4 regions of the Yersinia vastinensis genome follow, and region 4 is predicted to be linked to each of the others. Evidence: predicted binding sites of a transcription regulator. Region 4 holds the regulator's gene; each other region holds the start of a gene.

Region 1 (8,172 bases), 410 kb from region 4:
CCACAAATGACCAATGGTCCGAGTTTGCGCCCAGGTCAGCTTAGTGACGATATTCCTGCTTTGCGAGAAATTCTTGACCGAACTGGCATGCTGAATCCTGTGGCATCAGCGCCAGTGAAAGCCCCAGAAGTTATCCCGGCCGATAATCCTGCGGTTGCGGCAGTCAATGATGATCTCTCGGTTGATGAAGAGAAAAGTCGCGCCCAAGCGCATAGTCTGGTGGTTAGCCCATCGGCAGCTCCTGTCGCTGACGTTCCGGTGACTGAGGGCGTGGTTGCTCCTGCATCGACAGCTCTGACATCTACTGCCACAGTGACTGATAATGTCTACACACCAGAGTTGATGGAAGCCGTTAAACGTTTTCAACGATGGCATGGGCTGAGTGATGATGGTGTTATCGGCGTCCGTACTCGCGAATGGCTGAATGTTTCTCCACAAATGCGAGCCACGTTATTGGCACTGAATATTCAGCGCTTACGCATTTTGCCGGGACGAGTGGATAACGGCATTATGGTTAACATCCCAAATTATTCTCTGAATTATTATAAGAATGGTACAGAGGTGCTTTCATCCCGCGTGATTGTTGGCCGCCCAAGCCGCAAAACACCGCTGATGAGTAGCGCATTGAATAATGTAGTGGTTAATCCGCCGTGGAACGTGCCGACGTCTTTGGTGCGTCAGGATATCGTGCCGAAAGCGCGTTATGATTCCAGTTATTTCCAGCGCCATGGCTATACCGTGTTGTCTGGTTGGAGTAATGATGCTGAAGTTGTTGACCCGTCAATGATTGACTGGAGCATGATTTCACCGAACAACTTCCCATATCGTCTGCGTCAGGCGCCAGGTGCTAGCAATTCATTGGGGCGATTCAAGTTCAATATGCCAAGCTCTGATGCTATCTATCTGCATGATACGCCGAACCATGGTCTGTTCCAGAAAGATATCCGTGCACTGAGTTCAGGTTGTGTGCGAGTGAATAAAGCTTCTGATTTAGCCAATATGCTGTTGCAAGATGCGGGCTGGAATGATGCGCGAGTTTCATCGACCTTAAAACAGGGAGATACCACTTATGTCAACATTCGCCAGCGTATCCCGGTGCAATTGTATTACCTAACGGCGTGGGTTGCTGATGATGGTAAACCGCAGTTTAGAACAGATATTTACAATTATGATATGACGGTGAGATCAGGTTCACAAATCTCCCAACAGGCTGAACTTTTGCTGCAATAAATGCAGTAAAACTCAATAACTAATGGTCTCAATATCGGGTTGTCTTGTGGGCGCTCAACAGTGAGCGTCCTCTTCCCTAAACTAAACGCACAGTGAATGCGTGCCGAATGCGGGTTGACTGGTTTTCCGTAGGCGGTTATGGTTCGGGACGGCACATTATATAGTGCTTACTTTTGACATTCTTGCCGGGTATTAACAGAGATCATGGATAAAATTGATAATTATCGCCGTAAATGGCTAACGTTAGGCGGGGCGGCGTTGGGTATATCGCTGCTTCCGGGGCAAGCATTCGCTACCCTCTCTACTCCTCGTCCACGTATCTTGACCCTGAATAACCTGAATACAGGTGAGTCCATAAAAGCCGAATTTTTTGACGGTCGAAGCTATAACAAAGATGAACTTTCCCGCTTAAACCATCTATTCCGCGACTATCGGGCCAATAAAGTTAAAACTATCGATCCTCGCTTGTTCGACCAACTCTACCGTTTGCAAGGTCTTCTCGGAACAACTAAACCGGTACAGCTTATTTCAGGCTATCGCTCACTTGATACGAATAATGAACTGCGCGAACGTAGCCGGGGAGTGGCTAAACACAGTTTCCATACTCAAGGGCGAGCGATGGATTTTCATATTGAAGGTATTCAATTGAGTAATATCCGCAAAGCGGCATTAAAAATGCGCGCAGGTGGTGTAGGATATTACCCTCGCAGTAATTTTGTGCATATTGATACTGGGCCGACACGAACCTGGTAAGACGCATTTTTCTGCCAATGCTTTGAGTTTATGGGTTATGGCATTGGGGTTGGAGCTTTATGAAATATCAAATTATTCCGGTGACGGCTTTTAGCCAAAATTGCACTCTCATCTGGTGTGAAGCAACAGGGCAGGCTGCACTTGTGGATCCTGGTGGTGAGGCGACTAAAATCATTGCTGAGGTTGAGCGTCAGGGTGTTAAGGTGAGTCAGATTCTACTGACTCACGGTCATCTGGATCATGTGGGCGCTGCTGCTGAATTAGCCGCACATTTCCAAGCCCCTATTTATGGTCCAGAGAAAGAAGACACTTTTTGGCTAGAAGGCCTACCTGCACAGAGCCGAATGTTTGGTTTAAGCGAATGTGAAGCTTTCACTCCGACTCGCTGGCTGGAAGAGGGTGATAAAATCACGGTGGGTAACATCGAATTATCAGTGTTGCATTGCCCTGGACATACGCCAGGACATATCGTTTTTGTTGATCAACAAGACCGGCTTGCATTGGTGGGAGATGTTATTTTTAATGGTGGTGTTGGGCGCAGTGATTTTCCACGTGGCGATCATCAACAACTGATTAACTCTATCCGGACCAAATTGTTACCTTTGGGAGATGACATGGCCTTTATTCCGGGGCATGGCCCGATGTCTACATTAGGTCACGAACGGCAAACCAATCCATTTATACGTGAAGAACCCGCAATTTGGTGATACGCAGAGTTAATTTTATACTCAACGTTATTGAATAGTAGAAGGGCACCGTCAGGTGCCTTTTTTGCGTTATATTTAATGTTAGCGATTACAGTATTTTGTGAACCAATGATCAGCTATTCGTTGGCGCTACGAACATAATGGCGATTACCATTAGGTCAATATGATGCCTATCCACAGCAAGGCGTAACACAACAACATAAAAGAAATAACTGATATTAACTCGGCATCGTTAGTTGTTGCCGCTTTGAGTTCGTCGTATTACGAGTGCTTTCAATGGAACCTACTATGCCATTTCGTCGTTTCAGACCTAATAAGTTACTGTCCCGGCTCGGCTTTTCTTGCATGGTTTTATTACTATTTCTACTGTTAGGCGCTGTCGTGATTTACGGGCAGACAAAAGCCAATATGCATCAGGATGCTGAGGCCAAGTTATTGCAGGGTAGAGCGCGCTTTGATCAGATATTTAATAACTTACAGCATGCCGCTATTCAGGTCGAAACTGGATTAGGGAAACCCTGCTTACAAGTTGTGCAGAATTTACGCGATCAAGTCGTAATGATTCCGGATGTTCGTTCTGTTTCTTTAGCGAAAGGCACTACGATTTATTGTTCATCTATATATGGCCCGCTCGCGACATCTTTTCATTTAGATGTGTTTATTGATGGGCAATTAGAATTAATGTCGGGTAATGATGTTACCCCTGATCGCGCTTTGATGGTTTACCGACAAGAGCGGGGTGATTACAGCATTTTGGTTGCAGTTGATGGTTATTACTTGCGAAGTATTTTGAATCTCTTAAGTAACGATATTGAGTTGCGACTGAAAGTCGGCAATAAATGGATGGATTCTGCTGGGGTGGTCCATTCAAGTAACCCGACAAATGGAGGCGAGCCTCTATATCTGGCTTCAGAAAAATATGCCTACTCATTAAGTACGACACTCTCACATCAACAATATTTAAATTATGCTTGGCAATATGCACGAGGCAGTTTAATTTTCTTTGTGCTAGTGAGCGTTGGTTCCGCGGTGCTTACTTTTTGGTTATCCGGTAGAGCTGCATCACCTACATTGGTATTAAGGCACGCATTAGAAAATAACGAATTTATTCCCTATATGCAGCCGATTGTTTCCGGCAAAGACCAATGCTGGGTGGGCTGTGAAGTATTAATGCGTTGGCAACACCCACGTCAGGGGCTTATTCAGCCGAATAAGTTTATTCCGATGGCTGAAGACAATGGACTCATTGTGCCGATGACTCGCTCAATTATGCAGCAAGTGAGTGCAAAATTTGCACCTTATGTGAATCAATTACCTGAAGGTTTCCACTTTGGCTTTAATATTAGTGCTAGTCATTGCCGCGATTTAAGTTTGGTAGATGATTGTCGAAACTTTATTCAGGCTTTTGGTGGCAATAAGATTAATATCACGCTGGAATTAACTGAGCGTAAATTGATTATTGCAGATGAAACCACTGACAGATTATTTGCAGAATTGCATGCTTTAGGGGTTTTTATTGCCATTGATGATTTTGGTACTGGGCATTCGAGTCTGACTTATTTGCAAAAATTTAAAGTCGATTTTATAAAAATTGACCAAAGTTTTGTTGGGATGATTGGTTCAGATGCTCTGTCGAGCCACATTGTGGGAAATGTTATCGATCTAGCTACTCGGCTGGGGTTGCAAACCATTGCCGAAGGAGTGGAAAACGATACCCAAATGCGTTACTTGCAAGCCCATAAGGTGGATTATCTACAAGGTTATATGTACGGACGACCAATGCCAATGGCAGAATTTGCCAAATATATGTTCCATTAAGATTTTTTGTACTGATATATAAAACAAAGGGTGCCTAAGGCACCCTTTTTACAATCAGTCACGGAGTTTTATTAGAGCACAGCAACGATAGCTTCACACAGTGGAGCCATATTGTCTGGTGTCATGCCGGCAACGTTAACACGGCCAGAGTTTACGGCGTAAACAGCAAACTCATTGCGCAGACGCAGAACTTGTTCTTTGGTTAGACCGCTGAACGAGAACATGCCGTTCTGGTTAATGATAAAGCTAAAATCTTGCTGAGCGCCTTTTTCCTGCAAGGTATTAACAAACAACTGACGCATGCGGTGAATACGCTGGCGCATATCAGTCAGTTCTTGTTCCCAAATTGCGCGTAGCGCAGGGGTGCTGAGTATAGTCGCAACCACAGAAGCACCATGGGCTGGTGGGTTGGAATAGTTAGCACGGATAACGGCTTTAACCTGACTAAAAGCAATATCTGCCACTTCGCTGTTCGCGGCAACGACGGTACATGCCCCAACACGCTCATTGTACAGGCCGAAGTTTTTAGAATAAGAACTGCACACGATCAGTTCTTGATGCTTGGCGGCAAAAATACGTAGGCCCTGAGCATCTTCTTCTAAACCTTTGGCAAAACCTTGATAGGCAAAGTCAAACAGTGGCAACCAACCTTTCGCCACAGACAGTTCAGCCAATTGGCTCCACTGGGCCTCTGTCGGGTCTATCCCTGTTGGGTTATGGCAGCAGCCATGGAACAACACTACGTCGCCTGCTTGCGCTTCTGACAGGCTATTTAATAAGCCATCGAAGTCCAGTGCATGGTTTGCTGCGTCATAATAGGCATATTCAACCACTTCTAATCCGGCTGCAGCGAAGATGTTTTTATGGTTTGGCCAGCTTGGATTGCTGACCCAGACACGTTTGGCGCTGGTTTGGTGGGCAATAAAGTCAGCAGCGATACGTAATCCGCCAGTCCCACCCGGGGTTTGAGCCGTACGCGCACGTTTATCAGTAATGATGGCGCTATTAGCACCGAATAACAGTTCCTGAGTGCAGCTAGCGAAAACGGGCAGGCCATCAATACCCAGATAGTTTTTAGTAACTTCATTTTCCAGCAAATACTGCTCAGCTTTTTTTACGCTGGTCAGCACCGGCGTCTTCCCGGTTTCGTCTTTGTAGACACCGATCCCCAGGTTGATTTTATTAGGGCGGTCATCCGCGCGGAAAATATCGGTCAGGCCCAGAATTGGGTCCGCAGGTGCAGCAGTGATTTTTTCAAACATGTCAGAGGCTTCCATGGCTTAGCGTTAAGCAAACAGAACCCTCAGGGTAGCGCCAGTTGCGGTCTTTGCCAACCGTTTGCGAGAAAAAGAAATGAATGTTGTGAGGCAGGAGGATTCAGGGTGAAAAATCGGCACAATAGGCCAATCTACAGCGGAATATCCCTATATTGGCGATGGGATAAAACAAAAAGACAGAGCCGAGGCTCTGTCTTTTTTAACTTACTTCAGCAGGTAAACTGCATGATTAAGTCTGACTTAGAACTGGTAAACCAAGCCAACACCAACAACGTCATCAGTGTTCAGACCGTTAGCAACGGTAAACTTGTCTTCGTCCAGCAAGTTGATTTTGTAATCAACATAGGTAGACATGTTTTTGTTGAAGTAGTAGTAAGTACCAACAGAAACATATTTCAACAGGTCATGGTTAGTATCTGTGTTGTTGTTCAGATCCTTACCTTTGGACTGAACGTAGCCCAGAGATGGACGCAGACCGAAGTCGAACTGGTACTGTGCAGTGATTTCAATATCACGAGTTTTGTTCGCGATAGCGTCGTTACCGAACGGAGTCAAGTTCTGAGTTTCTGCATACATTGCTGCCAAGTATACGTTGTTAGCGTCGTATTTAGCACCAACGTTCCATGCTTGAGCTTTATCACCTTCAGCAACATACAGATTACTCAGGTGAGCATTTTTCTGAGCAGTGGTACGGTTAGCTGTAGAGTAACCAGCACCGAAGCTTACGCCGTAACCGATGTCATAAGTAGAAGACAGACCGAAGCCATCGCCGTTCTGAGTAGTCAACAGACCATCACGGCCATTTTCGTTTTTGCCTTGGTATTGCAGGGCAAAGTTCAGGCCGTCAACCAGACCGAAGAAGTTGGTGTTACGGTAAGTCGCCAGACCAGTAGAACGACCAGTCATGTAGTTGTCAGAGTTGGAGATTGAATCACCACCGAACACTGGCAGCATGTCAGTCCATGCGTTGACATCATAGATAACGCCGTAGTTACGGCCGTAGTCGAATGAACCGAACTCAGCAAATTTCAGACCAGCGAAGCCCAGACGAGTTTTGTTGCCATCAGCGCCTTGAGATTCAGCGTTGTTAGCCTGAATGTTGTATTCCCACTGGCCGTAACCGGTCAGTTGGTCAGTAATTTGGGTTTCACCTTTGAAGCCGAAACGAACATAAGATTCGTCGCCGTCTTGTTTAGCGTTATCAGAGAACTGGTGACGCGCGTCAACTTTACCGTACAGGTCAAGTTTGTTGCCGTCTTTGTTGTAGATTTCTGCTGCATTAGCCGCGCCAGCCACTAACAATGCTGGGATTACTACTGCAAGAATATTGCGCTTCATCATTATTATTACCCTCATTGGTGTTATTCGGACACCTGCCACTGCCGCCAATAATTTTTTTGGAACTATTGTTGAGAGTTTGGTGTCGTCTGTGTCTGAACGCAGTGTTCCATTCACAGGCCCTATAATCCACACCGAAAATGCTACCAATTACCAGAATATGTTTCATTGGGATACTATGTGTTACAAAATGTAAATATCAGGGAACTTTGTGACTTGGATCGAACTTTGAAAAATGAAAAAAGCCAGCAGGGCTGGCTTTTTTTTATACAAAAAGACAATTATTTTCTAAATGACAAACTTAGAAACTGGCATTTCTTGGTGTGCGTGGGAATGGAATGACATCCCGAACGTTTTGAACTCCTGTTACATATGAGATCAAGCGCTCAAATCCAAGGCCAAAACCTGAATGTGGCACAGTGCCGTAGCGACGCAGATCACGATACCACCAATAATCTTCTTTATTGAGGCCCATTTCCGCCAGACGGGCATCCAACACATCTAAACGTTCTTCACGCTGTGAACCACCGATGATTTCACCAATACCTGGAGCAAGAACATCCATTGCTGCCACGGTTTTACCATCTTCATTCATACGCATATAGAAAGCTTTAATGTCTTTCGGGTAGTTTTTAACCACCACCGGTGCTTTAAAGTGTTTCTCAGCCAAATAGCGCTCATGTTCAGAGGACAAATCAATGCCCCAAGACACGTCGTTCTCAAATTTCTGGCCGGATGCCAGCAAGATTTCAATGGCGTCGGTATAGTCAACTTGAGCAAAGTCAGAGGTGACAAAGCGCTGCAAGCGATCGACAGCATCTTTATCGACGCGCTCGGCAAAGAATTTCATATCATCGGCACGTTCGTTTAGCACAGCCTGGAAAACGTACTTCAGCATTTTCTCGGCCAAACCGGCAACGTCATCTAATGAAGCGAAAGCAACTTCAGGTTCGACCATCCAGAATTCAGCCAAATGACGACTGGTGTTGGAGTTTTCCGCACGGAAAGTTGGGCCAAAAGTGTAAACTTTTGATAACGCGCTGGCGTAG
Region 2 (8,172 bases), 1.1 Mb from region 4:
TCCCCCGCTTGTAGCTCTTGGGTGCTCGGCATATGGCGATGCCCACAGCCGCAGTTATCACTGTGAACATGATCTGCACTCAAAGGCTGTATTTGCTGGATATTCATTTTTTGCGGTTTTAATCTTTTTATCTGTAGATAAAGCCGCTTTATCGCTCGCAAGCACAACAAAATCCCCAGCGCGATAACCAGCAGAAAGCTGCCTTTTTCCAACCAGAAGCTGCTTTGGTGTAAATAGCGAGAGGAAAGTCGCAATATACCCAATAGCACCGTCACCAGCAGAATCGCCACCCCGCCTTGCAGTACTGATGCAGCAAAAGTGAGCTTTAAACTGCTTTTTAACTGGGCAGGATGAGTCGCTAAATAGGTCACGATCACCACTTTTCCATGCCCTGGCCCCATCGCATGCAGCACACCATAAATCAGGCTAAACACCATTAACGCTAACCCTGTCTGATGCGGATTAACTTTAACTTGTTGTAGTAACTGTGCCATCTGCTGATGCATGCTTTTTTGCCAAACTACAGTCTTGAACAGCAACTCCGGCCAATAGAGCCATGCAACATAACCGCCGCCGGCCAAGAACACCAAAAATAGCAACAATGGCCATAAATTAACTAACCAGTGCCGAGGCCGTGAAACCGCAGAGATCCCTACTGACATTGCACTGTGACCCGCTGTGCAAATTGTTTCCCAAGTTCCATATCTTCTCCTGGTGAATCACTCTTATCCAATGACAGCGCATAAGCCTGTAATGAAGCATTCGGATTTGGTGTAAATAGGGTTAATTTACAGTTTTTCTCCATTTCGGCCGATAACCTGACCGCTTTATCTTCGGCATATGTCATATCCACAAAGTAGGTAGGATCGTATGTCGAGATAATAAAAGGCTTTCCGACTAAGGGTTGCGGTTCCGCCAATGGCAAAACAAACGTCAATACAGCCTGATGGCCCTTACGGGACAGATGATATTCTGTCGGCAAATTTTTATATTTCACCGGATGACCATCCCGGTAAATATCGGTGAAATAATGTTGTCCAAGCACGTTGGCCATAACTTCGGCCGCCAGTTTTTTCCAGATTTCAGAATCACTTTTGGCATTTTCTGCGTCATACAGCAGATCTGCAGACGTCATTTCATCCATCGTCCATACCATTTTTATTCCCACCAGCGTCTCTTTTTCACTGATGAAAGTCGCATCCATATCGATAAAGCTATGCGGATGAGCCTCTACTAACTGGCTATAAATCAAAGCACCGCCAGCGAACAGCATGGCTATCAGCCGTTTAATGACAGATGACGTGTTATAACATAACATACGTGAATCAATCCTTGGAAATTCCGCGATAACTGTGATGTAAGTTGTAAGTCGATGTAAAAGCCTCTGACTTCAGTAAACCGAATAGAATCTCTTTTGCTATGCTTAATAATGATGAATAACAACAGAATCCATCACAGAAGGTTATATGCGCTTGGACACGTCTACTGTGCCCCAGTTACTTGATCAACCACTATCCGGTCAACAACGCCGTTGTCATATGTTACTGATGCTATTTATGCCTGCATGCACAGTAAAACTGGACACGATCAGCCAATTTAATGGCGTCGAACTGCCAACTACCCGGCAAGATATAGCCGAGGTTGCCAATGAAATCCAGCGTTTCTACCATTTGCAGCTCAATAGCGATAACCACTGTTTGATTCAGGGTAGCCGGCTCGACAAAAGGCTCTGCTTTATCCATTGGCTGCGCCGTGGGCTACGCTATTGTCCTCAGTTTGTTGAGCACTATTTTGCCCCCAGTTTATATGATGCTTTATCATGGAGTAACCCTCTGATATCTGAGGATTTGCCCCATATTATCAGCCAATGTGAACCTTTTCTTAATCGCCAACTCAATGAGAAAGATCGTCAGTTTTTGCAACTGTATTTGGCCTATTGCGCTTGGGAAAACCGCCAGCAAGTTCTCCCTGAACTGACGCCCCCTCAGCGCCAGTGGCTAACCCGCAAGCCAGCATTAACTGCAGCAGACAATTTATTTCATTCATTTAATCCGTTGTTAGGTAACCCCCTCGATACCATTGAGCGGGATGTACTCATTCTGATGCTAACAATGATTAAGGCACACAGTTATCACAGTACTCAATCAGCGGAAGATTCGCGATTGATCAAGGCTATCGACCAGTTAGTCACGCGTTTTCAACAGCTTTCCGGTATGACTTTAGGCCGTAATGATATGTTGATGAACCAGCTTTTTGCTCATCTGGCTCCCGCAATTGAACGCTGTTATTTCAATATCGGCATTGATAATTCATTACTGGAAGAAGTCATCCGTAAATACCCTCGGCTACTGCGCACCACCCAACAAGCTTTGGCAGATTTTGAGCAGGAATACCAGATTCAATTCTCGGTTGATGAAGTTGGCCTGATTGCAATCAGTTTTGGTGCCTGGTTAATGCAGGAGAATGCATTACAGGAAAAGCAGATTTTATTGCTGACGCGGAATAACCCGGCATTGGAAGAGCAAGTCGAGCAACAGATTCGTGAGTTGACACTCTTGCCGTTGCACATTAAATACTTGCCCTATGAGACGTATTTGCAATCCGGCGCCCCTGCAGGGACTGCCGTGGTACTAACTCCATACGCCGTGCAGCAACCTGAATCAACCCCTCCGCTGATTCAGGTATTATTACCGCTGACAACACAACAACATGAACAATTACGCCATTTATTGGCGTTACCCTAGCTGGCGAGATCCTCGGGTGTCGCAACGACTCGCGGTCGGATAAACAGCGCGGGGATAACAATCAATGCCATGACCCAGAATACTCCGCCCTGATAATGCTCAAACAGGAAACCTGAAATAACCGTCATCACCGCAATCCCTCCCCCCATCGCCAGAGCAGAGTAAACCGACTGCAAGCGGATAACATCCGGCCCTCGTCGGGCAGCAATAAAGCGCATTGCGGCCAAATGGCAAACGGTGAACGAACCACAATGCAGGATTTGAATCAAAATAAGCCATGGCAACTCAGTTGTTGAGGCCATCAGGCTCCAACGAATAATGCCACTGATGGCGGAAAGCAGTAACAGGCTGCGGGCAGTCCAGCGGCGGAAAAGAACATTACTGAAGGCAAAGACCAAAATCTCGGCCACAACGCCTAACGACCATAAATAACCGATGGTGGCGGCGGAGTAGCCCGCGTCTTTCCAGTAAATAGAGCTAAAACTGTAATAACCCGCATGTGCGCCCTGCAATAAAGTGACGCAGAGTAAAAAACGCCAGACTTGCGGCTCAGACAGCAATTCTTTCCAGCGAGTCGCTGCAACATCACGGTGCTTAATTTCCCCCTGTGGCATCACGCTTGGCTTCAGCAATGCTCCCAACAACATAGCGGACACACCGAAAAGTAAGCTGTAAAGAATGGCCGGATGGCCCCAAACAGAGACCAGTTTCCCCGTCAGCGCAGAGCCAATCACGAAAGCAAGTGACCCCCACAACCGGACTTTACCGTAATCCATGGTTATCTGTTTTTGCCAAGTGGCTGCCAGCGCATCAGTCAATGGCACTAATGGGCCAAAAAACAGGTTAAAGCCAGCAATAATCACCATCAACCAGGCCCAGCCATTGCCAAACCAAAAACCAACAGCAAAAGCCAATGTCAGCAAGGCCAAGATACGGATGGCCGTCACCAAATAGGAGGGGTCTTTAACACTCGGAGCAATAATTAGGCTGCCGAGAAAACGGGAAATTAATCCGGCGCCCAGCAAAATACCAATAGTTTCAGGTGGTATCCCTTCCCCTTGCAACCAGATGCCCCAAAAAGGCAGGAAAATGCCATAAGAAAAGAAATAGGTGAAATAGCTGAGCGACAGCCAGCGTGTTGATTGCAATACCATGAATCCCTCCGAGGTCAGCCAGTTACTGTGACAGAGGCCTCGCCTGCTAGCAACGTTGTAATCATGTAAACATCGAGTTTGGTACGAAGTTCACATTTAAAGCGGGTAAATAGCACAATACTGACAAGTTATGCAGCCATCTTTGCATGATAAACCAACACCATTCATCCGTCAGGTAGGCATAAAAAAACCCGCATCTGCGGGCTTTTTTAGGAACAAATCATTCTAACAATATTAAGCGTAGACCGGGAAGCGAGCGCAAATAGCCAGAACTTTCTGTTTGATACGCTCGATAGTTGCTTCGTCGTTGATGTTATCCAGCACATCACACATCCAGCCAGCCAGCTCGCGAGATTCTTCTTCTTTGAAACCACGGCGGGTGATGGCCGGGCTACCAATACGTACGCCAGAAGTCACAAACGGACTTTTCGGGTCGTTAGGTACGCTGTTTTTATTCACGGTAATGTTGGCGCGACCTAAGGCTGCATCGGCATCTTTACCCGTGATATTTTTATCAACCAAATCAAGCAAGAACAGATGGTTATCCGTCCCGCCGGAAACGACTTTGTAGCCGCGTTCCAAGAATACCGCCACCATGGCTTTTGCGTTCTTCGCCACTTGCTGCTGATAAACTTTGAACTCAGGTTCCATTGCTTCTTTCAATGCGACTGCTTTACCAGCAATAACATGCATCAATGGGCCACCTTGGTTCGCAGGGAACACAGAGGAGTTCAGTTTCTTATACAGCTCTTCGTCACCGCCTTTCGCCAAAATCAAGCCGCCACGTGGGCCAGCCAATGTTTTATGCGTGGTCGTCGTCACGATGTGTGCATGTGGAACTGGGTTAGGGTAAACACCAGCAGCCACCAGACCGGCTACGTGAGCCATGTCCACAAAGAACCATGCGCCGATGCTATCAGCAATTTCGCGCATTTTTGCCCAATCAACGATACCGGAATAAGCAGAGAAGCCGCCGATGATCATTTTTGGTTTATGAATTTCGGCCTGACGCGCCATGTCTTCATAGTCAATCTTGCCAGACTCATCGATGCCGTAAGGCACGATATTGTACAGTTTACCGGAGAAGTTAACCGGAGAGCCGTGGGTCAAGTGACCGCCGTGCGCCAAGTTCATACCCAGAACGGTATCACCGGGTTGCAGCAAAGCAGAGTAAACGGCTACGTTCGCCTGAGAACCGGAGTGTGGCTGAACGTTCGCATAATCAGCGCCAAACAACTCTTTAGCACGGTCAATTGCCAGCTGCTCAACGATGTCGACATACTCACAGCCACCGTAATAACGCTTGCCCGGATAGCCTTCAGCATATTTGTTTGTTAACTGAGAACCTTGCGCCTGCATAACACGCGGGCTGGTATAGTTCTCAGAGGCAATCAGTTCGATGTGCTCTTCCTGGCGCACCACTTCTTGCTCCATTGCACGCCATAGATCTGCATCATAATCGGCAATGTTCATTTCACGCTTTAACATCCGGCTCTCCTGACTTAGCTAACATTTGGGTTCTGCCACACAGTGTAAACTGTTTCCCCCCCGTTAAGATAGGTCTTGACAGAGGTTTTTACGCAAACGATTGGCTCTAGGCTGCGTAAGGCTTTGACCTGTTCAGAGTTCATCCAAAGCAACGGAAATATCCTCATATTCATTATGTGATTTTTTCATATTCTGTGAATTGATACGACGATGTAATCCCCTATAAGCGCAATGTGCATTTACAAGTTAGGCTGCGCTCTATAAGATGCATTCAAAATACATGTATTGATTTGTATCTTATAACCCCCAGTCATTAACGTTGTCGTTGCCGATGATGAAGGGGAGAAAATAGTTAAGGAGCGCCACATGCTGGACCAACAAACCATCGCGACTGTTCAATCTACCATCCCACTGCTTGCCGCCACTGGGCCGAAACTGACAGCACATTTCTATGATCGTATGTTCGAGCACAACCCTGAACTGAAGCATATTTTCAATATGAGCAACCAGTTCAATGGCGATCAGCGCGAAGCCCTGTTTAATGCCATTTGCGCCTATGCGGCAAATCTTGAGAATCTGGCCGCCTTACTCCCCGCCGTTGAACGAATCGCCCAAAAACATACCAGCCTGAATATTCAACCGGAGCATTACTCTATCGTTGGTCACCATTTAATAAGCACGCTGGATGAAATGTTCTCCCCAGGCCAAGAAGTTTTAGATGCTTGGGCTAAAGCCTATGGTGTACTGGCGGATGTTTTTATTACACGGGAAAGCCAGATTTACGAGCAGGGCGAAACCAGTACCGGGGGTTGGCGCACCTTACGTCGTTTCCGCATCATCCAAAAAGAGATGCAAAGTGAGATTATTTGCAGTTTTGTATTAGCGCCCGAAGACGGTGGACGAGTTCTGGATTTCAAACCCGGCCAATATTTGGGTATCTATATTGAAGATGAGCAACTTGAATATCAGGAAATCCGCCAATATTCTCTGACTGCCGCGCCAAACGGGAAAACATACCGCATTGCAGTGAAACGTGAGGAACAGGGAACGGTTTCTAACTATCTGCACCAAAAGTTGGATGAAGGTGACACCGTCCGTGTTGCTCCTCCGCGTGGCGACTTCTTCTTAGATATTTCATCAGCTACGCCGGTGGCCTTGATTTCCGCAGGTGTGGGCCAGACACCAATGTTAGCGATGCTAAATACACTGCATAATCAACAGCATTCTGCGCCAGTACATTGGTTGCATGCGGCTGAAAATGGGCGAGTTCATGCATTTGCCGATGAAGTTTCCACTATTGCAGAAAACATGCCGAACCTTAGCCGCCATGTGTGGTATCGCGAACCTGAAGCGCAAGATATTCAGGGTGAAAGCTATCACAGCAAAGGGTTGATGGATCTGAGCTCACATCAGTGGTTGGCAGCAGATCCCAACAGACATTATTACCTTTGTGGTCCATTGGGCTTTATGCAATTTGCTGCTCGCCAGTTATTGGCACAAGGTGTGGCTGCTGAGCGAATTCATTACGAGTGCTTTGGCCCACATAAAGTTATTTAAGTATTGAATTTATTTACTTTGTCAAAGGGAGCATATAAGGCTCCCTTTTCATCTCTGCTATAAAAAATCCGTCTGCTTATTGTTTTTAAATGTGGTAGAACGTGATTTAGATCTCATATATCCTGCTTTAATATTGCCACGATGAGATATTCAGACGAATGTCTAAATATTCATATAACTGAAAATTAATCGTACGGCTAAAATTATCCCCTGATTGTTTATTGCCCAGAGGCATCATTTAGTGTCGGGCGAATTAAGGCTGAATTGACCTACCATGAGTAAGAAATTCATTAAAAAAGAAGGGTTAGCATTGGTGTCCATGGCGCGCTATTTAATTGGTGAGTGCGCGGGCAATCGGCTTAAAACTATCGATGAATTATCTGATGATTTCGGCATTTCTGTTGGTGTCGTTCAGCATGCATTAAAAGTGCTGGAAGCGGATGGCGCGATTATTGTTGAACGTCGGGGCCGGAATGGAACTTTGCTTATTGACCTGAATATGCCGTTGTTACTGCAACAGGCTGATTTGGGCAATATGGTTTGTGCTATGCCCCTGCCCTATACCAAACTTTATGAAGGTCTGGCGAGTGGTTTAAGGGAACAATTCACTCTACTTCCTCTTTATTTTGCTCATATGCGTGGCGCGCAAGTGCGTATCGAATGCCTGATTGACGGTATTTACGATATGGCGGTCGTCTCACATCTGGCAGCAAAAAGTTATCTAGATCAAGGGAAAGTCACCGTCGCACTGAATCTAGGCCGTGGGTCTTATGTTGACGGTCACCAACTTATTTGTCGCCGCGGTGAACAACATAATATCCGCCGGGTAGGATTGGATCCACGTTCACCAGACCAATGTCTGTTGACTGAAATTAAATTTTCCGGGCAACCTATCGAGATAGTCGAATTACCCTATAGTGACTGCATTGCACACATTAATCGTGGCGATATTGATGCTGCCATTTGGAATCTGGCAGACGACATTCCTCATGAACATTTGCAAGCCATCAAGCTACAAGGCGATGAACGCTATATTCAAGCTTCGCAGGCGGTGATCCTCATCCGGCCTGATAATCACCCAATTAAATTGCTACTGGAAAAAGGCATTAATGAAACGTTACTGCTGAACCACCAGCGAGCAGTACAGAATGGCGAGAGAGAACCTCGTTATTAATCATAGCCATCTGGCGGCAAGCCAAATTATTTTCTGGGGGTCACTCTTTGGAGAT
Region 3 (8,172 bases), 2.3 Mb from region 4:
ATCCCTGCTCAGTTAAGAGTTGCTCCAATTGGTGCTGTAGCAGCTTTAGTGTACTCAGGTCATGCCATAGGCAATCTTTTAGCAAAATTAAATCGATAGGAGCAATTTCGCTCCGGCCGCTGAAAAAGGCACTGGCTTGCAATAAGCGTAGTGCTTTTTTCCAACGCCGATCAGAGACATACGGCGCTTGTTCTTGTGCACTGAGCCGTTGACGTAACTGAAAGATAAGCTCAAAACAGTGATCCGGTAGTGTGATTTTATCAATCAAGGGTTGCCACTGGTAAAACTCTTCATCGCTAATACTGAGATTTTCCGCTACAGGGTTATGATTTTCATCTTGCCGACTGAGCAATAATGAGCGGAAATTTTGTTTTTCTTGCACGCGATCTAACCAAAGGCGAATCAGCATTCGGTCGTAAAGTGCTTCGAGGCTGCTGTCGGCATCGGGTAGCTCGTTCGAAGCGGTCACTAGCAAGCGCATTGGAATACTGTCCTCCCGATCACCATTACGAAAACGCCGCTCATTAATGGCGGTAAGTAATGTATTCAGGATAGCGGGGCCTGCTTTCCAGATCTCATCAAGAAAGACGATTTCAGCTTCGGGCAGGTAACCTCCGGTCATACGCTGATAGCGCCCTTCTTCTTTCAATGCTTGAATAGAGAGCGGACCAAACACCTCTTCAGGTGTAGAAAAGCGGGTCATCAGATATTCAAATGCGCGAGCATTACGGAAAGCAAATTTCAGACGACGGGCAATCAGGCTTTTAGCAATTCCCGGAGGGCCAAGTAGGAATACACTCTCACCACTGAGGGCGGCCAGCAAACACAAACGGATAGCTTCCTGTCTTTCATACAAACCACTTTCAAGCGCACTGCTCAAACGGGAGATTCTTTCAGCTAATTGTGATGATTGCGCCATAATTGCTCTATATGCTCTGTTAGTTGATTGATTTTTACCTGATAACGGGAAATAAATCCTCTTTTTCTTTGTGGTATTACGCGATCATCGTAATAGGATAGTTTGTTGATTAGTCATATTTTTATACATATTAGCCTCTTTAGCTGATTGATTTAAGAGTAGGCAATCCATTGAAATCGTGCATACTGTGCGCCTTTTGGTGGGCACGCAAAGAATACAGGAGCCGCTAAAGTGGTTCTTAAATACACGCATCAGTTAATGGATGTTCTAGCAAAAAGAAATCAATTATGAGCACAGAACATAAACAGTCTTTATCGGCGGTAACTCTGGCTGCAATAGGGGTGGTTTACGGTGACATTGGTACTAGCCCGCTCTATACCTTGAGAGAGTGCTTTTCTGGTCATTATGGTTTTGATGTTCGCCCAGATGTGGTGTTTGGGTTTTTATCGCTGATTTTCTGGATGTTAATTCTGATTGTCTCAGTTAAATATCTGACCTATGTCATGCGCGCAGATAACGCCGGTGAAGGTGGGATTTTAACGTTGATGTCTTTGGCTGGGCGTAATACGTCTTCCAGAGCCACTTCAATTTTGGTGATACTCGGCTTAATTGGCGGCAGCTTTTTTTATGGTGAAGTGGTTATCACGCCCGCAATATCGGTTATGTCGGCCATTGAAGGGTTGGAAATTGCCGCGCCCGCGCTTGATCCCTACATTGTCCCCTGCTCTATTGCGGTATTGACTCTGCTGTTTGTTATTCAAAAACACGGCACGGGTAGTGTTGGTAAGTTATTTGCACCTGTTATGTTGGTGTGGTTCCTGACTTTGGCACTCCTTGGTCTGCGTAGCATTATCGCAAACCCAGATGTTTTGGCTGCATTGAATCCTAAGTGGGCAATAAGCTTCTTTACCGAATACAAATCTGTTTCATTCTTTGCCCTTGGCGCTGTGGTTCTGGCTATTACAGGGGTGGAGGCGCTATATGCCGATATGGGGCACTTTGGTAAATTTCCTATTCGGTTGGCATGGTTTACGGTGGTTTTACCGTCATTAGTGCTGAATTATTTTGGTCAGGGCGCGTTATTACTGAAAAACCCAGAAGCCATCAAAAACCCCTTCTTCCTATTAGCCCCAGACTGGGCACTGATCCCATTATTAATACTGGCAACGCTGGCGACCGTTATTGCCTCGCAGGCTGTTATCTCCGGTGTATTCTCACTGACTCGGCAGGCGGTTCGTTTAGGTTATTTACCGCCGATGCGGATTATTCATACGTCAGAAATGGAATCAGGTCAGATATATATACCGGTAATTAACTGGACACTGTATTTGGCCGTCGTGTTGGTGATTGTCGGCTTTGAGCGTTCCAGTAATTTAGCCGCGGCTTACGGGATTGCAGTGACCGGCACCATGGTGATAACCAGTATTCTGTTCTGTACTGTGGCGTTGAAAAACTGGCATTGGAATCGTGCTTTTGTTGGCTGTCTGCTGGTGGTTTTGCTGATTATCGATGTGCCTATGTTCTCCGCTAACGCCCTGAAATTATTCTCTGGTGGCTGGTTACCGTTATCACTGGGTCTCGTGATGTTTATCATCATGACCACTTGGAAAAGCGAGCGTTTCAGTCTGCTGCGTCGTATGCATGAACACGGGAATTCACTGGAAGCGATGATTGCCTCATTGGAAAAATCGCCACCAGTGCGCGTAACAGGGACGGCGGTCTATATGTCGCGAGCGATGAATGTCATTCCGTTTGCGTTACTGCATAACCTTAAACACAACAAAGTGTTGCATGAGCGGGTGGTGTTGCTGACATTGCGAACTGAAGATGCGCCTTATGTTCATAATGTGAACCGGGTAACTATCGAGCAGCTTTCACCAACATTCTGGCGTGTTGTCGCCAGTTATGGTTGGCGGGAAACACCAAACGTGGAAGAGATTTTCCATCGCTGTGGTTTGGAAGGTTTGCCGTGCCAGATGATGGAAACCTCATTCTTTATGTCTCACGAGTCACTTATTCTGACCAAGCGTCCATGGTATCTGTTCTTGCGAGGCAAGTTATTTGTTGCTCTTAGCCGCAATGCGCTACGCGCAGCCGATCAGTTTGAGATCCCCCCCAACCGGGTCATAGAACTCGGGACGCAAGTCGAGATTTAGCGATGAAGGCCGTTATGATTAACGGCCTTTTTTACGTTGATTATCTCTCTATCAGAAAATATTCAATATTCTGATTATTTGTCATCCGCTTTGTATCGGTTCAGCGAAACGTTTCGATGACGATCACAATTTCACCAAATTGGGTTTGCCTTCTGCTGTCATTTTCCTAAACTCAGTATCAGCGAAACGTTTCGCTGTTGGAGTAAAAAATGAAAAAAGGCGCATTACTGAATTCTGATATTTCCGCTGTTATCTCTCGTCTGGGTCATACCGATCAGATTGTGATAGGTGATGCGGGGCTGCCGATACCGGCAACCACCACACGTATCGATTTGGCACTGACACGAGGCGTCCCTGGTTTCCTCCAGGTTCTTGAGGTGGTAACGCAAGAAATGCAGGTTGAGAGTGCCTACCTTGCACAGGAGATAGTTAAAAATAATCCCCAACTCCATGAAGCGTTACTCGCCCAACTAACACAACTTGAGCAACACCAGGGAAACCAAATTGTTTTGCACTATATCAGCCATGAGGCTTTTAAAGAGCAGACCAAACAAAGCCGAGCCGTGATTCGTAGCGGGGAATGTTCCCCCTTTGCTAACATCATTCTCAGCTCCGGCGTAACTTTCTGAGGCATTTATGCAACCTTTGCTGCAACTGAAAGGGATTGATAAAGCCTTTCCCGGCGTCAAAGCACTCTCCGGTGCCGCGCTTAGTGTCTATCCTGGCCGAGTGATGGCACTGGTAGGCGAAAATGGGGCCGGAAAATCGACCATGATGAAAGTACTGACTGGCATCTACAGTAAGGATGCCGGCAGTCAGCATTTCTTGGGTAAAGAAGTGGTGTTTAATGGCCCGAAAGACTCGCAGGAAGCGGGGATTGGCATTATTCATCAGGAACTTAACCTGATCCCACAGTTAACCATCGCAGAAAACATCTTTTTAGGGCGTGAGTTTGTTAATCGTTTTGGCGGCATTGATTGGAAAAAGATGTATGCCGAAGCCGATTTACTGCTAGCGCGCCTCAATATCAGTTACAGCAGCCATCGGCTGGTGGGTGAGCTTTCCATCGGTGATCAGCAAATGGTGGAAATCGCCAAAGTGCTGAGTTTCGAATCCAAAGTTATCATTATGGATGAGCCAACGGATGCGCTGACCGATACCGAAACCGCCTCACTATTTAACGTAATTAACGAGTTGAAAGCGGAAGGCCGCGGTATTGTTTATATCTCCCACCGACTAAAAGAAATCTTTGAGATTTGCGACGATGTCACGGTATTTCGTGATGGGCAGTTTATTGCCGAGAAACCGGTAAGCAGCCTGACGGAAAACTCCCTGATTGAGATGATGGTGGGGCGCAAGCTAGAAGAACAATACCCGCGCTTGAATTTACCGCGTGGCGAAAAGCGCTTGCAGGTCAAACAGCTATGCGGCCCCGGTGTGAAAAACGTCAATTTCACCCTCTACAGTGGCGAGATCTTGGGGGTTGCTGGCTTGATGGGCGCAGGCCGTACTGAACTGATGAAAATCATCTATGGTGCACTGCCGCGTAAATCTGGTTTTGTCATCCTTGATGGGCGTGAAGTTGTCACCCATTCCCCACAAGATGGCTTGGCAAACGGTATTGTCTATATTTCCGAAGACCGCAAACGTGATGGTTTAATACTCGGCATGTCGGTTAAAGAGAATATGTCTTTGACGGCGTTGCGTTATTTCAGCCGCAGCGGTGGTTCACTCAAACATGCGGATGAGCAACAAGCGGTGGCGGACTTCATTCGCTTATTTAATATTAAAACGCCTTCCATGGAACAGCCTATTGGTCTGTTGTCCGGTGGTAATCAGCAAAAAGTAGCTATCGCGCGCGGTTTGATGACTCGGCCAAAAGTATTGATCTTGGATGAGCCCACCCGCGGGGTAGACGTCGGGGCGAAAAAAGAGATTTACCAGCTAATTAACCAATTTAAACAAGAAGGGCTGAGCATCATCTTAGTCTCCTCTGAAATGCCAGAAGTGCTAGGTATGAGTGACCGCATTATTGTGATGCATGAGGGTCAACTCAGTGGCGAATTCTCAATCGAACAAGCGACTCAGGAAGTATTGATGGCCGCCGCCGTCGGCAAACGTGATTCATTTATAAATAATGGCTCGGTAAGTCATAGTGTGCAGAGCAGGAGTGATCAGATATGAGTTCCCAGACTATCCAGACAAAACGCTGGTTCAGTAAAGAATGGTTGTTAGAACAAAAATCACTGATTGCGCTGCTGGTGCTGATTGCTGTGGTTTCGTCACTTAGCCCGAACTTCTTTACCCTTAATAACATGTTCAACATTCTCCAGCAGACGTCGGTTAACGCCATCATGGCTGTCGGCATGACGCTGGTTATCCTCACGTCAGGGATTGATCTGTCGGTGGGGTCATTACTGGCATTGACTGGTGCAGTTGCGGCCTCGATTGTTGGGCTGGAGGTTAATGCTCTGGTAGCTGTTGGAGCCGCATTGGCATTGGGGGCGTTTGTTGGCGGCATCACAGGGGTGATTGTTGCTAAAGGCAAAGTGCAGGCATTTATTGCTACATTGGTCATGATGCTGTTATTGCGTGGCGTAACCATGGTTTATACCAATGGCAGCCCGATAAATACCGGTTTTACTGATGTAGCAGATACCTTTGGCTGGTTTGGTATTGGCCGCCCATTGGGGATACCCACTCCGATTTGGTTGATGGCGATTGTCTTTATTACTGCGTGGTACATGCTGCATCACACGCGGCTGGGGCGTTATATCTATGCTCTGGGGGGAAATGAATCAGCGACTCGCCTCTCGGGTATCAGTGTCGATAAAGTCAAAATTATTGTTTATTCATTATGTGGGTTGTTAGCGGCATTGGCAGGGATTATCGAAGTTGCCCGTTTGTCGTCAGCACAACCTACCGCCGGTACTGGCTATGAACTGGATGCAATCGCAGCAGTCGTTCTGGGTGGTACTAGCCTTGCTGGGGGGAAAGGGCGGATTGTTGGCACCCTAATCGGCGCATTAATCCTCGGCTTTTTAAATAACGGTTTAAATTTATTGGGTGTCTCCTCCTACTACCAAATGATCGTTAAAGCAGTGGTTATCCTGCTGGCGGTGTTGGTAGACAATAAAAAGCAGTAGGTTATTTTACTGACCATTTTGGCGTTGGGCAGTGCTTAGAATCCTCACGTACTTTGTGTACGTTTCGGTTCTTACGCGCTGGCCGCACCCAGACTGTCAGCGACAATAACGCCTACTAAATTGAGTTAGCTAACTCCCTACAGGAAATTGCGACCATGAAAATGAAAAAACTGGCTACATTGATCTCTGTTGTTGCACTGAGCGCTACCGTAAGTGCTAACGCGCTGGCAAAAGACACGATCGCGCTGGTAGTTTCCACGCTGAATAACCCGTTCTTTGTTTCAATGAAAGACGGGGCACAAAAAGAAGCGGATAAACTTGGCTACAATCTGGTGATATTGGACTCCCAAAACAACCCGGCGAAAGAGTTGGCTAACGTGCAGGATTTAACTGTTCGTGGCACTAAGTTGCTGTTGATTAACCCAACAGACTCTGATGCTGTGGGTAACGCGGTTAAAATGGCGAATCAGGCCAATATTCCAGTGATCACCCTTGACCGTCTGGCTAATGCTGGGACTGTAGTCAGTCACGTAGCATCTGATAACCGCTTCGGCGGCAAAATGGCGGGTGATTTCATCGCTAAGAAAGCAGGCACCGATGCCAAAGTGATTCAGTTGGAAGGGATTGCGGGTGCGTCTGCGGCTCGTGAACGTGGTGAAGGCTTTAAGCAGTCAATGGAGAAAAATAAATTCCAGTTGCTGGCTAGCCAACCGGCTGATTTTGACCGCACCAAAGGTCTGAACGTCATGCAGAACCTGCTGACGGCCCACCCGGATGTTCAAGCTGTATTTGCTCAGAACGATGAAATGGCGTTAGGTGCACTGCGTGCCTTGCAGACTGCGGGTAAAACTGACGTGTTAGTGGTTGGCTTTGACGGTACTGACGATGGAATCAAAGCTGTAGAAAGCGGCAAAATGGGCGCAACTATTGCCCAACGCCCAGATCAGATTGGTGTCATTGGGGTACAAACTGCGGATAAAGTATTGAAAGGCGAAAAAGTACAGGCAGTTATCCCGGTTGATTTGAAGTTAGTGACTAAGCAATAACGTTCTTCATTAAAAAATAAAGAAAAGCAGGGCATAACGTCGCCGCCACAGTTATCTGGGCGGTGACGTCATCTATAAAGGAATACATGTGATGGAAACAGGTAAATTAGTGGTTCTAGGCAGCATCAATGCCGACCATATTTTGAATATTGAGCAGTTTCCGCGTCCAGGTGAAACGGTGATCGGGAAGCAGTATAAAGTTGCTTTCGGTGGCAAAGGCGCTAACCAAGCGGTTGCTGCTGGCCGTAGTGGGGCGAATATCGCGTTTATTGCCTGTGTGGGTGAAGATGATATTGGTGACCGGGTGCGCCAGCAGTTAGCCAGCGATAATATTGATACTGCACCAATCGAAGCGATAAAAGGCGCTACCACTGGGGTTGCACTGATTTTTGTGAATGGTGAAGGCGAGAATGTGATTGGCATTGATGCCGGTGCAAACTCAGCAGTCACGCCCGACTATCTTGATCGCTACCAACAGCAAGTTATCGATGCTGATGCACTCTTGATGCAACTAGAATCACCACTTGAGACGGTTATTGCTGCCGCTAAACTGGCAAAACAGCATCAAACCCAAGTTATCCTTAACCCGGCCCCAGCCCGCGAACTGCCAGATGAGCTGTTAACGCTGGTGGATATGATAACCCCGAATGAAACAGAAGCAGAGCGCTTAACCGGCGTACATATTGAGCAGGATGATGATGCAGCGAAAGCAGCACAAATTCTGCATGATAAAGGGATCGCGACCGTCATCATTACGTTGGGTAGTCGTGGGGTATGGCTTAGTGTGCAAGGGGAAGGGAAATTGATCGCTGGGTTCAAGGTGAATGCAGTCGATACCATTGCTGCTGGTGATACATTTAATGGCGCATTACTGACTGCTTTATTAGAAGGTCAATCGATGGGCT
Region 4 (8,172 bases):
TTAACGAGCAAACCAATAAAGCCAATCACCATCCCAGGTTTGGTTTTGGATAACCCTTCGCACTGATTACGCAGAACTTGGAAAAACAGGTAGCCGGGCGCTCCCCACATAATAGCGTGCAGGAATCTCACTGCTTTATCGGCTAGCACTGGATCAATATTATGCATTTGCTTAATAACGTGGTCGCTATTATAGAGCACCACCATAATAAGCAGGGAAACACATAATGCCAGCCAAAAACCTTGTCTAACTTGATGCGCGATTTGGCTACGTCGACCGGAGCCGTTGAGTTGAGCCACGGTTGGCGTCAGGGCCAAAAGTAATCCATGGCCAAATAAAATCGCAGGTAACCAAATAGAGGTCCCAACTGCCACTGCGGCCATATCCGTTGCACTCACAGAACCCGCCATGATGGTATCCACGACACCCATGGCAGTTTGAGACAATTGCGCGATGACAACAGGAATAGCGAGAGCCAATAAGCTACGCGCTTCTATAATATACTTCTGCACGTATGCACCTTTCTAATTAATACCCTTTTTCAAATTACTGGTGTGCGGTCCGCACGCACTGACCCGGATGACTGACCTGTGCCCGCTCACCGAGATGCGCTTGTTTGCCGCCTGCCTGTACTTTGAAATCAATTGAGTATACTGAGACGACTTATCGAGAGATAAATAAAAATAGCGGGAAAGCGATATAGGATTGTACCTGCTCGCCAAGCTTAAGCAATCTTTGTCATTAAAAATCCCGGAAGTGCCTTTTTCATTTAAGTGGTTTGGTTTTCCTGACCTTATGAGGCAAAATCAGGGCAAAGCATTTTCTTTTTATAGATAACAGATAAGAGGCATGGCGTATGTTTACTGGTATTGTTCAAGGCACCGCGCCAGTGGTTGCCATCGAGGAAAAATCCAACTTCCGTACCCATGTGGTGGAAATGCCAAGCGAGCTATTGCCAGAGTTAGCTTTAGGTGCTTCTGTCGCCCACAATGGCTGCTGTCTAACCGTGACAGAAGTTAATGGAAATCGGGTCAGTTTTGATTTAATGAAAGAGACGCTGCGCATTACTAATCTTGGCGATATTAAAGAGGGAGATGTTGTTAATTTGGAGCGGGCTGCTAAATTCAGTGATGAAATTGGTGGGCACCTTATGTCCGGCCATATTATGTGCACTGCGGAAATAGCCAAGATTTACACCTCAGAAAATAATCGTCAGATTTGGTTTCGCATGCCGAGCGACGATTTAATGAAATATGTGCTACATAAAGGTTTCATCGGTATTGATGGTATCAGTCTGACCATTGGTGAGGTTGTCGGTAACCGTTTTTGTGTCCATTTAATTCCGGAAACGTTGGCGCGTACCACATTGGGTAAAAAACGTTTAGGGCACAGAGTAAATATAGAGATAGACCCACAAACACAGGCAGTAGTGGATACGGTCGAACGGGTTCTGGCACAGCGTGATATTGCTCATGCAGCAGCGGCGGCTGAAAAAGCTATTCGGGGATAACACCGAATAAAATAAGGCAGGGGGCTGATGCCCGCTGCCTTGGTTACTTAATGCTTTAAAGCATCAACGAGGAACCCGAATACCACCTTCTACCCCATTGGGGCTAAATAACACCTGCCATAATTGAATGTCTCTAGCACGGAATGCGCCAGCACAAGCATTCAGATAATAGCTAAACATCCTTTCAAATCGTGGAGAGTAATTCTCTGCCAAACTTGGCCATGCTGCTTGAAAACGCTCATACCATGCCATTAACGTCCGGTCATAATCTGCACCAAAATTATGCCAATCCTCCATAATGAAATAAGGTTCACTGGCTTGGGCTATATGCCTTACTGACGGTAGACAGCCATTAGGGAAGATATATTTATTGATCCACGGATCAATGCTCAAATCAGTGCGATTAGCACCGATGGTGTGCAACAAGAATAAACCATCAGGTTTTAAATTACGGTTTACCACCTCGAAATAGGTGTGATAATTCTTCGGTCCAACATGTTCGAACATCCCAACAGAAACGATGCGATCGAATTGTTCATTCAAGTCACGATAATCTTGCAGCAAAATAGTGACATCCAACCCTTCACAGCGTTTTTGGGCCAATTTTTGCTGCTCTGCTGAGATAGTGACACCGGAAACCGATACACCGAAATGCCGGGCAGCATAGGCGGCAAGCCCACCCCAGCCACAGCCGATATCGAGCAATTTCATTCCCGGAGCCAATTGCAGCTTCTCGCAAATCATCTGCAATTTATTTTCTTGCGCTTGCTCAAGTGTTGTGGCGTTTTTCCAGTAACCGCAAGAGTATTGCATATTAGGGTCGAGCATAAGGCTAAAGAGGTCATTACCGAGATCGTAATGTTCTTTACCGACAATCCAGGCTCTTTTCTTTGATTGCAAATTGATAATGCGTGCAGCGGCAATTCGTAAAGTATCTTTGAGATGGTGTGGAAGTTGGTTTTCTAGGCCCGCTCTGAGAACTCGCTGGAAGAAAATATCCAGGCGGTCACATTCCCACCAGCCGTCCATATAACTCTCACCTAATGCCAAAGATCCTTCTTGTAATACCCGTTTAAAAAAGTCTGGGTTATTAACTCTAATGTCGAAGGGGCGTGAGCCATTGATTTCAATATCAGCCCGGTTTAGCATTTCTTGTACAATGCGAAACCACGGATTTTCTTGAATACTCTGGTCTTCTATACAGGATGAACTCATAGCTTCTCCATCACTTTCTTCTGACTTATGACCCGCGCAAATTGTCTTATGCGCTGATACATACCAATGAGGTTGTCGTGACCTTGGTGTCTGATGTCCTTGGCGGACATACCCACGGTATTTGAAGTTGCAATGGTCTTGCAGCTCCCATTACTTTGGGTAAAAGAGGAAGATTAAGAAGAAACCCTAATAACACGCTAAGTTAGGGTAACTCATCCATAAGAGTAAATGTGACGCAATCCACGCGCACAGAAAGTGCTTAAGATAATACTTTTTTTTAATGGTACTGTTATCGGTTAAATCGAGTATAGGCTCGCCGGGACGCTTTCTCAATAATAAATCGTTCCCGGCTTGCATGTTCGTTAGTGACTATTTTTATTAGTAATAATGACTCAGTGTGAATATTTTCTTCTTACTTATCATTCGGCTGCTGCCACGTTGGTGTAGCAACACCTTTAATCTTTGCATTCGCACTCACTGCCAAGTGTCTCTCTTGACCTAAAGCGTAGCAATAAATGCCATAACCTAGGGCCGCCAAAAGCACGGTTGAAAGCATCACTGTGACTGTGGCCAATAAGGGTTGGCTGATATAAGCCGAAACCATCATGCTGGCGACAAAACACAAACCGAGCTGAAGGGTATTTTGTAGCGCTGCTGCCTTTCCTGTATTCGCCGGAAAAGGGGTTAAAGCATTTGCTACGATAATAGGGTAGCAGGCACCATTCACTAGCGCCATTAAGCAGAAGGGAATAAGTAAGGTTGTTAATGTCGGAGTCGTTAATGTGGCGATCAGATAGAGTGCTATCATGCTAGCGGCGTAACCACTTAGCAACCAAGGCAACAGTGTATTGCCTTTCATCCGTGTTAGTGCACTACGGCAACCAAAACCACCCAGCAGAAAAGCTAATGTTTGTGGAACATAACTCAAACCTATCGCGTTTGGGCTATACCCCATATCTCCCAGAATAAAGGGTGACCCGGTCAACCAAGCAAAAAAACCTGCGCTACATGCCGCAAAAATCATCACGTTTCCGCTAAAGACCGGTGATTTCAGCAACTGCCAGAAACTAATGGCACTTTTATTTTGTGCTGCCTTATCAGAGGTGGTTTTTTTCCGCTCTTTCAGCAAGGCGGTCGGGATTAGCAATAGAAGTGTCACGGCCAATAACACGACAAAAATTGACCGCCAACTAAAGTGGTTTAAGAGCCATGCACCGAGCAACGGGGCTAGAGCAGGAGACAACGCCACTAAAGGCATAATAGTGGCAAAAACCCGGTTGGCTTTACCGTCCCGATAGCGGTCGATGACTAATGCTTGCCAGCTAACAGCGGCAGAACAGATGCCGACGGCTTGGATAAAACGCAGCACCAATAACTGGGTTGCGGTTTCAACCCACAAAATCCCCAAACAACCAATAGCAAAAAGCCCCAACCCGGCGAGTAACACAGGTTTACGACCCAGTTTATCGGAAATTGGCCCCCAGATAAGTTGAGCGATGGCGAAACCGGCGAGAAAGATACTTAGGCTGGCACTAATGGAGCCGGCAGAGGTTTGCAGTTCTTGCTGCATAGCGCCAAAGGCAGGCAAATACATATCTGTAGCCAGATAGCCCAACATGCTCAAACCAGCCAGATAGAACATGAAACTTGATGACGTCTTCATTCTTTATTTCTCTTTATCATATTTTTTGCAGGTAATTTGCTGTTTTTAGAAATTTTATCATTAGGGATTTATTGCGGGGGCATTCTATACGGCGCGATATTCTGTTGTGAACCGGTAATATTTGCGACATGCTATCAAAAAAATTGATAGCAAACGATTGAGTGAAAAGAGGCAGAAAAAATGTGGTCGGAATATGCGTTGGATGTGGTTGATGCCGTAGCTCGTACGGGGAGCTTCAGTGCAGCCGCCCAAGAATTGCACCGTGTGCCGTCTGCGGTGAGTTATACCGTACGCCAACTGGAAGAGTGGTTGGCAGTTCCGTTGTTTGAACGGCGCCACAGAGACGTGGAGTTGACCCCTGCGGGGCTGGTTTTTATTAAAGAAGCTCGAGATGTTATCAAAAAAATGAATGACACACGCCGTCAGTGCCAGCAAGTGGCGAATGGCTGGCGTGGCCAACTCAATATTGTGGTGGATAAAATAGTCAAACCGCAGCGGAGCCGCCACTTAGTATTAGATTTTTATCGTCATTTCCCTGATGTTGAGTTGCGGGTACGCTATGAAGTGTTTAATGGCGTCTGGGATGCGCTGGTGGATGGGCAGGCTGATATGGCTATTGGTGCAACACGTGCAATCCCGGTGAGAGGGCGGTTTGTGTTTCGTGATATGGGATTCTTGTCATGGCTCTGTGTGGTCAGCATTGACCATCCTCTTGCTCGTTTGACAGGGTCACTGAGTGACGATCAATTACGGCCTTACCCCTCGTTGTGTTTAGAAGACACGGCGAGAAACCTGCCAAAACGGGACACCTGGACGTTGGATAATCAACAGCGATTGGTGGCACCGGATTGGATGACCGGAATTGATTGTTTGTGTGAAGGATTGTGCATTGGCATGGTGCCTGCTCATATGGTGTCGCCTTTGATTGCGCAAGGAAAGTTGACGGTATTAACGTTGGCGGAGCCACTTCCCGATAGCCCATGCTGTTTAACTTGGGAGCAGAATAACCATTCTCCCGCTTTGGCTTGGCTGCTAGATTATTTGGGTGACAGTGTCACGCTAAATGACGAGTGGCTAAGAGACGATAATGCGCAGTTTGGCGAGGGAGTTGAGCAGTAGTGGCCGGTGGCATTGAAAGCTACCGGCCAAAGAGGGTTAACGGCGGTAGTCGCGGTATGGACCGTCAGCCACAGAACGGCGTTCGACCAATTTTGGATGCACCTCAATGGTCTGCGGATCTTCGCGTTTGCTGACAATACGATCCAACAACATGGCAAAGGCAGTTTCACCTAATCGCTCTTTGGGTTGGTGAATCGTTGTGAGCGCTGGCGAGAAATAGCGGGCATTACGCACGTTATCATACCCGATCACCGAAATATCTTGCGGCACTCGCAAGCCCAGTTCATCAGCTGCGCATATTGCGCCCATGGCCATAATATCTCCACCACAGAATACGGCGGTAGGGCGATGTTTTTGCGTTAGAATCTGATGCATGGCTTTATAGCCCGATTCGGGTTCAAAATCGCCCTGGACCACCCACTCATCACGCAGCGTGATGTTGGCCTCCTCTAAAGCTTTCAGAAAACCTTGATGGCGGCCCCCGCCGGTATTTCGCGACAGTTGGCCGGGGATGGCTCCAATATCACGATGACCGCGCTCAATCAGATAACGGCCTGCTAAATAGCCGCCTTCAAATGCATTATCAATGATTGAATCGGTAAAATCACCGCGCGCAGTGCCCCAATCCATCACCACCATGGGGATATTGCGATAATCTTCCAGCATCCCTAATAGTTGTTCTGGATATTCAGAACACATTACTAATAGGCCATCGACACGTTTTTGCGCCAGCATGGCCAGATACGCTTTTTGCTTATCCAGATTATTATGAGAGTTACATAAAATCAGGGTATAGCCCTTGCTATAACAGCTATTTTCAACCGCTTCGATCACTTCAGCAAAATAGGGCGCTTCACTGGATGTTGCCAGCAAACCAATTGACTTTGTGTGATTGACTTTCAAACTGCGAGCCACAGCACTGGGCGAATAATGCAATTCTTTAATTGCCGCCCACACGGCAGCCTTGGTGTTTTCGGCGACGAAACGAGTTTTATTGATCACGTGCGAAACGGTGGTGGTGGACACACCCGCATGTTTGGCCACATCTTTAATCGTTGCCATAAAAAAATAACTCCTAAGCTTACCTGTTACAGCAGGTAAGTATTATGTTAATCGTTTGCCTGCATGACTCGAAAACCGCTCAGACAGAAACATGATAGTAGGCTGGATAGTTGAATCCGCTGATTGTCTGAGAGTATTTATTGGACGTTATTAGTCGGTATGCAGTTATGAACTGCGAATTTTGTCTGATCTGGAGGAAAAGGGGAAGAGCTAATCAATGTTATAAAGTGCGTAATGAGCACAAGATTTTTTTTCCTAACTGTGGGAAAATAATTTAACGCACTAATTATGTGCCTTTTCCCTACTAAAACTAACCGGCTGAGGAGTATTTATGGATACCAATCTGAAAATGTCGCTGATTACGACTGTTGGCGCGCTGGCGATGATTATTGTCTTTAGCTTCGTGGCGGTCATGAATTAATTAAACCGCTTGCCGGTGTGAAGTGCTAAGTAGGGCGGATAATTCCGCCCTTAATTATTTTTACAATATCAGGCTAAATTCTTCTCGACGAAGGACCAGTTAACCAGTGCCCAGAAGTTCTCCAGATATTTTGGTCGTGCGTTGCGATAATCGATGTAATAGGCGTGTTCCCACACATCAACAGTCAACAATGGTTTATCAGCAGTTGTCAGTGGCGTGGCAGCATTTGATGTGCTGACAATTGCCAGCTTACCATCTGCTTTTTTTACCAGCCATGTCCAGCCTGCGCCAAAATTTTTCACTGCCGCATCAGTAAACTGCGCCTTAAATTCAGCAAAAGAACCAAACGATTGATTAATGGCATCCGCCACTTTGCCGGTCGGTTCACCGCCACCATTAGGGGATAGGCAATGCCAGTAAAAGGTGTGGTTCCAGACTTGGGCCGCATTATTAAAGATACCGCCACTGGAAGTTTTCACGATCTCTTCCAACGTCTTACCAGCAAATTCAGTATCTTTAATCAGATTATTGAGGTTAACCACATAGGTGTTGTGGTGCTTACCGTAATGGTATTCCAGGGTTTCAGCCGAAATATGCGGTTCTAGCGCATTTTGTGCATAAGGTAATGCAGGTAATTCAAAAGACATAGCTCTCTCCTTTCGGGGTTGCTCAGGGTGTTTGCTCCTCAAATCCGATCATTAGCAGTAGCCATGATGTGGCGAAGAGCGGTAAAAACGTAATTGTTATACTTTTGTTGTGGGTATTAATCTTAACAACTTTCGGCAGGAATGACAGAAATAACCACACTCTTGAATGGGTGATTGCACGAAAGTTAAACACATTATGTAATGTGATTGATGAGGGCACAAAGATGTGGACACCCGATAGATTTACCGGGTGTCAGCGAAAAAGTTAGCGGATGGTTTTGGGGGTCACTACACGCCGCGCCCCTACATAATGATCTTGCCAGTAGTCGTTATTCATCATGCTGATACGGATTTCTTCACCTGTCCGTGGGGACTGAATGAACTTGCCATTACCTAAATAAACACCAACATGATCCGCTACACCGCGATTAGCAATATTGAAGAACACCAAATCGCCACTTTCTAATTCTGCGCGCTTAACCGGTGCAGCATCACGCAAGTGATACATTTCATTGGCAGTACGAGGCATTTTTAT

What was found. The regulator PurR, encoded in region 4, represses purine synthesis genes. The targets are predictions, from matches to a motif close to CANGCAAACGTTTGCNTG.
Positions count from the first base shown of each region.
Region 1: the regulator PurR is predicted to act here: its motif matches at 5,836-5,853, upstream of ACIOG0_RS08525 (amino acid aminotransferase).
Region 2: the regulator PurR is predicted to act here: its motif matches at 5,476-5,493, upstream of glyA (serine hydroxymethyltransferase).
Region 3: the regulator PurR is predicted to act here: its motif matches at 3,255-3,272, upstream of rbsD (D-ribose pyranase).

Region 1 is NZ_CP173260.1:1,839,728-1,847,899, forward strand. Features, by position in the region: gene ldtD (L,D-transpeptidase) at 1-1,230, shown strand, start outside; gene ACIOG0_RS08510 (YcbK family protein) at 1,435-1,983, shown strand; gene ACIOG0_RS08515 (MBL fold metallo-hydrolase) at 2,043-2,690, shown strand; gene ACIOG0_RS08520 (cyclic diguanylate phosphodiesterase) at 2,979-4,508, shown strand; gene ACIOG0_RS08525 (amino acid aminotransferase) at 4,580-5,770, opposite strand; gene ompF (porin OmpF) at 6,026-7,123, opposite strand; gene asnS (asparagine--tRNA ligase) at 7,425-8,172, opposite strand, start outside.
Region 2 is NZ_CP173260.1:1,179,734-1,187,905, reverse strand. Features, by position in the region: gene ACIOG0_RS05460 (nickel/cobalt transporter) at 1-662, opposite strand, end outside; gene ACIOG0_RS05455 (DUF1007 family protein) at 653-1,318, opposite strand; gene csiE (stationary phase inducible protein CsiE) at 1,467-2,744, shown strand; gene ACIOG0_RS05445 (3-phenylpropionate MFS transporter) at 2,741-3,898, opposite strand; gene glyA (serine hydroxymethyltransferase) at 4,133-5,386, opposite strand; gene hmpA (NO-inducible flavohemoprotein) at 5,753-6,943, shown strand; gene yhfZ (GntR family transcriptional regulator YhfZ) at 7,218-8,117, shown strand; gene ACIOG0_RS05425 (PRD domain-containing protein) at 8,165-8,172, shown strand, end outside.
Region 3 is NZ_CP173260.1:4,694,589-4,702,760, reverse strand. Features, by position in the region: gene ravA (ATPase RavA) at 1-919, opposite strand, end outside; gene kup (low affinity potassium transporter Kup) at 1,207-3,075, shown strand; gene rbsD (D-ribose pyranase) at 3,285-3,704, shown strand; gene rbsA (ribose ABC transporter ATP-binding protein RbsA) at 3,712-5,259, shown strand; gene rbsC (ribose ABC transporter permease) at 5,256-6,221, shown strand; gene rbsB (ribose ABC transporter substrate-binding protein RbsB) at 6,377-7,267, shown strand; gene rbsK (ribokinase) at 7,359-8,172, shown strand, end outside.
Region 4 is NZ_CP173260.1:2,252,144-2,260,315, forward strand. Features, by position in the region: gene ACIOG0_RS10575 (MATE family efflux transporter) at 1-512, opposite strand, end outside; gene ACIOG0_RS10580 (riboflavin synthase) at 857-1,510, shown strand; gene cfa (cyclopropane fatty acyl phospholipid synthase) at 1,574-2,725, opposite strand; gene punC (purine nucleoside transporter PunC) at 3,138-4,388, opposite strand; gene punR (DNA-binding transcriptional activator PunR) at 4,569-5,507, shown strand; gene purR (HTH-type transcriptional repressor PurR) at 5,544-6,569, opposite strand; gene ACIOG0_RS10605 (YnhF family membrane protein) at 6,901-6,990, shown strand; gene sodB (superoxide dismutase [Fe]) at 7,059-7,637, opposite strand; gene ACIOG0_RS10615 (C40 family peptidase) at 7,903-8,172, opposite strand, start outside.